Halorussus limi: one gene and its partner. The main gene of each other region encodes a partner of the protein of the gene in region 2 in a complex. Links are inferred from orthologs where the notes say so. Each region holds a gene or a part of one and is shown on either strand. Other genes may lie near its edges. The genes, in order: M0R89_RS09085 and dph2.

Region 1 (3,314 bases), 1.1 Mb from region 2 along the record:
CGGCCGGCGGGCGAAACGGAAACGTAGCGCGCCGAAGTAACGTGCTAACGTCTAGCTAGCGACTGTATAACAATCCCGGGTCGAAGCGTCGTGCGTGACGGACCGATGACCGCCATCCGCTCGACCGACGACGAACCGACCGACACCGACCGACACGTCTGCGCGTTCTGCAGTTCGCCGTTCGACGCGAGCGAGCGAACCACCTGTCCGGTCTGCGACGCGGAGGTCGTCCTCCGCGGCCAGCGATAGCCGCGCCGACCGGACCGCATCCGCCGGAGCGCGTGCAAGCGCGGCCGAGTCGCAGCGGAACTACCAATTACGGACGGACTGAGAGAATAGAGACGAGTGGGAAAACAGAGACGAGTAGGAAGAGCGAACGGCGTCGCTACCTGCGGGCGACTCCCGACGACTCAGTCGTTGGTCGGCGTCTGTGGGACCTCCTGTGGGTACTCGCTGCCGGCGGACACGAGCGCCCAGATGGCCGCGACGAGACCGACCCACAGGAGCGCGACGACCCCGACCCAGAACAGGGTGACGAGAGAGACCATGGTTGGACGAGTAGACGTGTGGTAACGAATGACTTTATTATACACCGCCTACGCCGGATTCAGGCGACAGCAGAAGTCTCTCAGGGTCGGCCTGTGTTGCGAACCGAAAGAAGACCGCGAAAGCGAGAGGAGAAGAAACGGAGAGAGGAGACCGCGACGCTTAGATGTAGTCGATGGCCTCGGGGAGTTCGAGCTTCATGCCCTTGCGCTCTCGAATCTCCATGATGGTCTCGCGCTGGAGGTTGTCGGCCATGACCTCGAAGCCGGCGTTCTCGGTGTTCCACGACGCGCGGCCCTCGGTGGCGCTCCGGATGTCCGAGGAGAAGCCGATCATCTCGTCGACCGGCGCGATGCCCTCGACGACCATGAGGTCGCCTTCCTGGTACATGTCGTCGACGCGGCCACGGCGACCCTGAATCTCGCCGGAGGCGGCGCCCATGTACTCGTTGGGCACGTCGATGCGCACGTCCTGCATCGGCTCTAGCATCCGGACCTCACCCTGCACGAGGGCGTTGTGGACGGCGTTACGGACCGCAGGGATGACCTGCGCCGGGCCGCGGTGGATGGTGTCCTCGTGAAGCTTCGCGTCCTCCAGACGGAGGAGCGTCCCCTCAACGGGTTCGGCCGCCAGCGGGCCGTCGTCGAGCGCCTCTTCGAGACCCTCGATGACGAGTTCCATCGTCTCGTTGAGGTGCTGGATACCCTTCGTGTCGTCGATGAGGATGTTGGTCCCGTGGATGTGCTCGACGTTCTGGGACATGTCCTTGCCCATGCCCGCTTCCTGAAGCGCCTCACGGCGCTCCTGCTCGGGCATGTCCATCGACACGTCGCCGCGCTTGATCTTCTCGATAATCTCTTCGGTGAGCGGCTGGGCCTGGATGTAGAACCGGTTGTGGCGGTTCGGCGAGATGCCCTCGATGACGTCGGTGGTCTCCTGGATGGCCTCGCGGAAGACGACGATGGGTTCGCCGGTGTTGACCGGGATGCCCTGGTTGCGCTCGATGCGCTGAGTGATGACTTCGAGGTGAAGCTCACCCTGTCCGGAGATGAGGTGCTCGCCGGTGTCCTCGTTAATCGTGACCTGAATGGTCGGGTCTTCCTTGGAGACCTGTCGGAGCGTCTCGATGAGCTTCGGCAGGTCGTCCATGTTCTTCGCCTCGACGGACTTCGTGATGACCGGCTCCGAGATGTGTTCGATGGACTCGAACGGCGTCATCTCGACGCTGGACACGGTGGAACCCGCGATGGCGTCCTTGAGACCGGTGACCGCCGCGATGTTCCCGGCGGGCACGCGGTCGACTTCCTCGCGCTCGCCGCCCATGTAGATGCCGACGCTCTGGACGCGGTTCTTTCCGGCCGTTCCGGAGACGTAGAGGTCTTGGCCCTTCTCCAGCGTGCCGGAGAAGACGCGACCCGCGGCGATTTCGCCGGCGTGGGGGTCGACGCCGATGTCGGTGACCATCAGCACGACTTCGCCTTCCTCGTCGACGAGGCGCATCCCCTCGGCGAGGTCCGAGGAGTCGTCGCCGCGCCAGACGCGCGGGATACGACGGGGCTGGGCGTCGATGGGGTTCGGGAAGTGCTCACAGACCATGTCGAGCACGACGTCCGACAGCGGTGTGCGCTCGTGGAGTTCCTGGCGCTTGTCGGCGCGCTCCAACTCCATGATGTCGCCGAAGTCCATCCCGGTGCGCTGCATCGAGGGCATCGAGACGCCCCACTTGTAGAGCGCGGACCCGAAGCCGACGGTGCCCTCCTCGACGGAGACCGTCCAGTCTTCGATGTCGTCCATCTCCTCGGTCATGCCGCGAATAAGCTCGTTCACGTCGTCGATGACGCTGAGCAGGCGGCGCTGCATCTCCTCGGGACCCTCTTGGAGTTCCGAGATGAGGCGGTCGACCTTGTTGATGAACAGGGTGGGCTTGACGCCCTCGCGGAGCGCCTGTCGGAGGACGGTCTCGGTCTGGGGCATCGCGCCCTCGACCGCGTCCACCACCACGAGCGCGCCGTCGACGGCGCGCATCGCTCGGGTCACGTCGCCACCGAAGTCGACGTGGCCCGGCGTGTCGATGAGGTTGATGAGGTGGTCGGTGTCGTCGTACTCGTGAGTCATGGACACGTTCGCGGCGTCGATGGTGATACCGCGTTCCTGCTCGTCCTCTTCGGTGTCCATCATCAGCTGCGTCGCTTCGCCCTGGTCGGCGATCATGCCGGCGCCAGCGAGAAGGTTGTCCGTCAGCGTGGTCTTACCGTGGTCGACGTGTGCGGCGATAGCGATGTTCCGGATGTTCTCCGGTTCGTCCATCAGTCGCTCGCACTGTTCGACGATCTTCTTTCGTCTTCCCATTATGGGTCTTCTACCCGAAGGAAGTTGAAAAGCGTAGTGTTTCGCCACGAGCGACCGTGTGAGGGAGTGGCGTAGGCGCGTAGGCCGAACGACGTCGGACGTTGGCACGGCCTGAATTCCGAGTCGAGCGCGACAGGCACCGGCAACTCGTCGCAACCAACGCAAGAGTCATACCGGTCGAAGCCTTGCCACAGATACGCATGGAGGTTCACGTCCACGGTCCGGGTCCGGCCGCGCCCTTCCTCCGCGCCCGCGACATCTTCGAGACCGAACACGACCTCGACTCGCCAGTCCACGTCCACGTCCGGGAGAACCCCGACGAGCGGACGTGGACTTCCCACCCCGACGACCACGTCCTGAACATCTCCCGGCAGGCAGCGACCAGCGCGATGGCCCCGGAACTCGCGCTTCACGAGTTC
Region 2 (3,268 bases):
AGAGAGAAATCGCTCCGAGAAGGAGAACGTTCGGATTCGGTTCTCAGTCCAGCGTAATCGGACCGTCCAGGTCGAGCGTGACGCCCTCGCGGTGGGCGCGCTCCGCGACAGCGGCCAGTGCGGGCCGGACCTTCGACTCGTCGCCCACGCTGTCGAACTCGACGGTGACGGTACTCGCGCCGAGGAAGGCGGCGGTGCGCACGTACTCGCGGACGCGGTCGGCCTCGTCCTGCGTGGCGAACGAGCAGTCCTCTCCGAAGCAGGCGTCCACGACCACGCGGGCGGCCACGAGGTCGTCGGCGTCGAGTTCGCGCTTGAGGTCCATGAGGTCGGCGCGCGCGGTCGGGATGGCGTCGGCGTCGAGGCTGACGGGCGTGGCGTCTTCGACGCGACAGCGTTCGATGGCAGTTCGGACGTCCGCGGAGCGAGTGGCGCTCATCGTTACCAGCACATACCCGTTACTCATACAAAAAGGTTCGGTAGATGCGCGTGAGTTATATTCCTGTGGGCGTCTCGTCAGGGCGCCGTCATTCGACGCCGTTTCGGTTGGGGGTGTCTCTACACCTCGACTCACTCGTCCATCGCACGCCGGAGGACGCGCTCGACGAACTCACCTTTTCGTTCGGTGTACGCCTCCCGGTCGTCCGGGTGTTTTTTCGCCAACTCTCGTTTCAGCGCCTCGTACTCCTGGGCAACGTCGGGATGGGAGCGGAGAAAATCGCGGAATGCAATCGCCTCCCGATAGCAGTCAGTGTCGCGTTCGGTGAGCGAGAGATAGTGAGTGCGATTCGTCCGCGGTCCCTTGGCGAGAAAGAGTCGTTCCGGAACGTCGTCTTCCGGTCGGTACTCGTAGCCGTGTGATTCGAGGAGCGGGACGAGTTCGGTCGCGTCCTCCACGTCTGCCACGACCGCCAACAGGTCGATGATTGGTTTCGCGGCCAGTTCCTCGACGGCGGTGCTACCCACGTGTTCGTAGTCGAGCAGACGGTCACCGGCGATGGCCTCCAGTCGCCGGACCTCCGCCTCGTAATGCCGTTTCCACTCGGGTTGGTGAGGGCGAAGTTCTACCGTCCCGCGCTCCAAGCCGACCATACGGAGTGCGTCGCCCGGAAGGAGTAAAAAGTCAGGGAGCCGCCGTCACCACGTGCCGTGGAACGTGTCGAAGCTGAGTTCGTCCAGCGGCTTGTTGCCGACCGCGATTTCGTACTCGCCGGGGGTCAGCATCGGCTTGTGGAACTGCGGGCCGTCGTCGGTCGTGATGCGCGGGCATCCGGTGTTCACGAAGGCGTCCATGTCGAAGTTTCGGAGTCGGTCGGGGGTCACCTCGTCCATCGTGATGAGGTAGGCGTCGTCGTTGTCGTCGAGAATCTCTTGGGCCTGTTCCCAGCGGCCCTGTCCGATTTTAGTGCAGAAGATGACGCCCCACTTCTCGGCGTCCATCGCCTTGTGGACCGAGGCGTAGCGCTGTTTCAGGAACTTCTCGGTGTCTGCGACCGTGACGACGTTGTTGACGGGGTCGGCGATGACGACGTTCTTGTCGGGATGCTCCATCGCGAGGCCGAGCGGGTGGAACTTCCCGCCGCCGACGTACAGTACTTGATCGGCGTCGATGTCGGCGCTGGCGTAGTTACAGCCCAGCACCTGCCCCTCGTGGGTGAGTCGGTCGTCGCCCCGGCGGGTGTGGACCTCGTAGCCGCGCTCGTCCAGCCACGACTTCATCTCCTCGAAGCGGTTCATGTGCTGGGCCGTGGTGACGAGTCCGACGTGAGGGTCCTCGTCGGGGTCGGCGAGTTCGTCGAGCGACTCCTCCATGATGGGGAACACGTCCACGTTCGAGAAGAGGGGGACGTAGATGACCTTGTCCGTGTTCTTCATCGGCGAGTGGCCGAAGTGGACGAACACGTCGGTCCGCTTCATCAGGAAGGTGTCGAGGTCGCAGGCCCCGTAACAGGGCTGGCCCGACAGCATCACGGTCACGTCGTCGGGGACGAGTTCGCGGATGTCGTCGGCGACCTTCGGGCCGCGGCGCTTCAGTCCCTCGGGGAACTGCAGTCCGACCTTGGTGGCGTCGCGCTCCTCTACCGCCTCCACGATGCGGTCAAGTTCGTAATCCCACTCCCGGTCGTGCTTGAGAGACATGCCGGTGTTTCGGAGGTCTCCCTCGCTGTACTCGGAGTCTTGGCTCATTGGAATTGGTTTGTCGGTCAGGACGTTTAAGGACGATGTTCTCTAACCGGGACCGTTTCGACGTCGGAGGGCCGCGCCGTCGCGTCCGTCGCGGTACGTCCGAACCGAACGAAGCCTTGACTCGCCGACGCTCGGAGGTGCATCCGGCAGGTCTAAAACGCCGCAGTTCCAACAGACCGGTACATGAGCATCGAAACCGAGGCCGACGGCGAGGCGACTGAGCTCTCCCGCGTCGAAGAACTCGCAGGCGAACTCGGCGAGGCACTCGCCCAGACGCCCGAGTACCAGCGGTTCGAGGAGACCAAGGAGGCCGTCGAGCAGGACGACGAGGCCCAAGAGAAGGTCCAGGAGTTCGAGCAGTTGCGCCAGGAGTTCATGCTCGCGCGCCAGACCGGCGAGGCGACCCAAGAGGACATCCAGAAGGTCCGCGAGGCCCAGCAGGAACTGCACTCCCTGCCGGTGATGGACGAGTACCTGCAGGCACAGGAGGACCTCGAGGAGAAGATGGAGTCGGTCAATCAGGCCATCTCGGAGCCGTTGGCCGTCGACTTCGGCGACCAGGCGAGCGGTTGCTGCGAAGACTAGCGCCGCGGTTATTTTCTCGTTCGGCCGCGACGGTCGGCGTCGAGTTCGACGCCTACCGGTCGTCTGTCGGTTCGTTTACGAAATTTGGCAACGAGACCTAAGTTTCCAGACCCCGACTCTGTTTACGGTGGGAAATATGGCAGACGACAGGACAAGTAACACGAACGTAGACCGCGACGGCGAAACGAACGTCACGACCGACCGCAGCACGATTCGGACGTGGATAGAGGACAGCGGGTACAAGCCCGCGTACCGGACGAGCGACTCGGGCGAGCGAGAACCGCACGTCCACTACCCCGAGGACGACTCGACCGAGAACGTCGAAGAGGCCTCGTGGGACGAGTTCCACGAGCATCTCGAAGAGAACGAACTCGCGCTGGTCCGGCACGACGACCGGCAGAGCGAGGGCCGCGAGCAGTTCGAGTTCGTGGACCGGACCGAGGCCATCGAGCGCGCCACGCTCGAAGACGAGGAGGTCGAGCAGGCCCTGATGGAG

What was found.
Region 1: the proteins of dph2 (region 2) and M0R89_RS09085 are in contact, whole or in part, in a crystal structure (PDB 6Q2D), measured with the Methanobrevibacter smithii proteins. The link is inferred for Halorussus limi from one-to-one orthologs. Residues at the interface, in WP_011954460.1 of Methanobrevibacter smithii: Met1, Met3, Tyr4, Pro28, Glu29, Gly30, Leu31, Met33, Phe58, His80, Thr124, Gln126, Ser179, Gly180, Asn181, Phe182, His183, Leu185, Tyr201, Asn202, Phe211, Ile215, Arg291, Asp295, Asp296, Gln298, Met299; in WP_011954157.1 of Methanobrevibacter smithii: Pro482, Asn483, Lys484, His485, Tyr553, Asp555, Glu556, Glu559, Leu560, Leu591, His592, Glu593, Asp594, Ala595, Val596, His597, Arg598, Gly599, Pro600.

Annotation. Positions count from the first base shown.
Region 1 is NZ_CP096659.1:1,770,112-1,773,425, reverse strand. The notes cover bases 303-3,296. They hold M0R89_RS09085 (elongation factor EF-2), read right to left. Parts: upstream 2,896-3,296; coding sequence 709-2,895; downstream 303-708. Other genes in these bases: M0R89_RS09080 (DUF5781 family protein), read left to right, coding at 3,096-3,296; M0R89_RS09090 (hypothetical protein), read right to left, coding at 411-548. Also shown: M0R89_RS09095 (hypothetical protein), read left to right, coding at 91-249; more of M0R89_RS09080, read left to right, coding at 3,297-3,314. UniProt on the Methanocaldococcus jannaschii protein: Catalyzes the GTP-dependent ribosomal translocation step during translation elongation.
Region 2 is NZ_CP096659.1:2,861,683-2,864,950, reverse strand. Bases 163-3,110 are described here. They hold dph2 (diphthamide biosynthesis enzyme Dph2), read right to left. Parts: upstream 2,188-3,110; coding sequence 1,138-2,187; downstream 163-1,137. Other genes in these bases: M0R89_RS14705 (DUF8593 domain-containing protein), read left to right, coding at 2,909-3,110; M0R89_RS14710 (YlbF/YmcA family competence regulator), read left to right, coding at 2,371-2,772; M0R89_RS14720 (GrpB family protein), read right to left, coding at 571-1,092; M0R89_RS14725 (DUF7961 family protein), read right to left, coding at 163-439. Also shown: more of M0R89_RS14725, read right to left, coding at 44-162; more of M0R89_RS14705, read left to right, coding at 3,111-3,268. UniProt on the Methanocaldococcus jannaschii protein: Catalyzes the first step of diphthamide biosynthesis, i.e. the transfer of the 3-amino-3-carboxypropyl group from S-adenosyl-L-methionine (SAM) to the C2 position of the imidazole ring of the target histidine residue in translation elongation factor 2 (EF-2).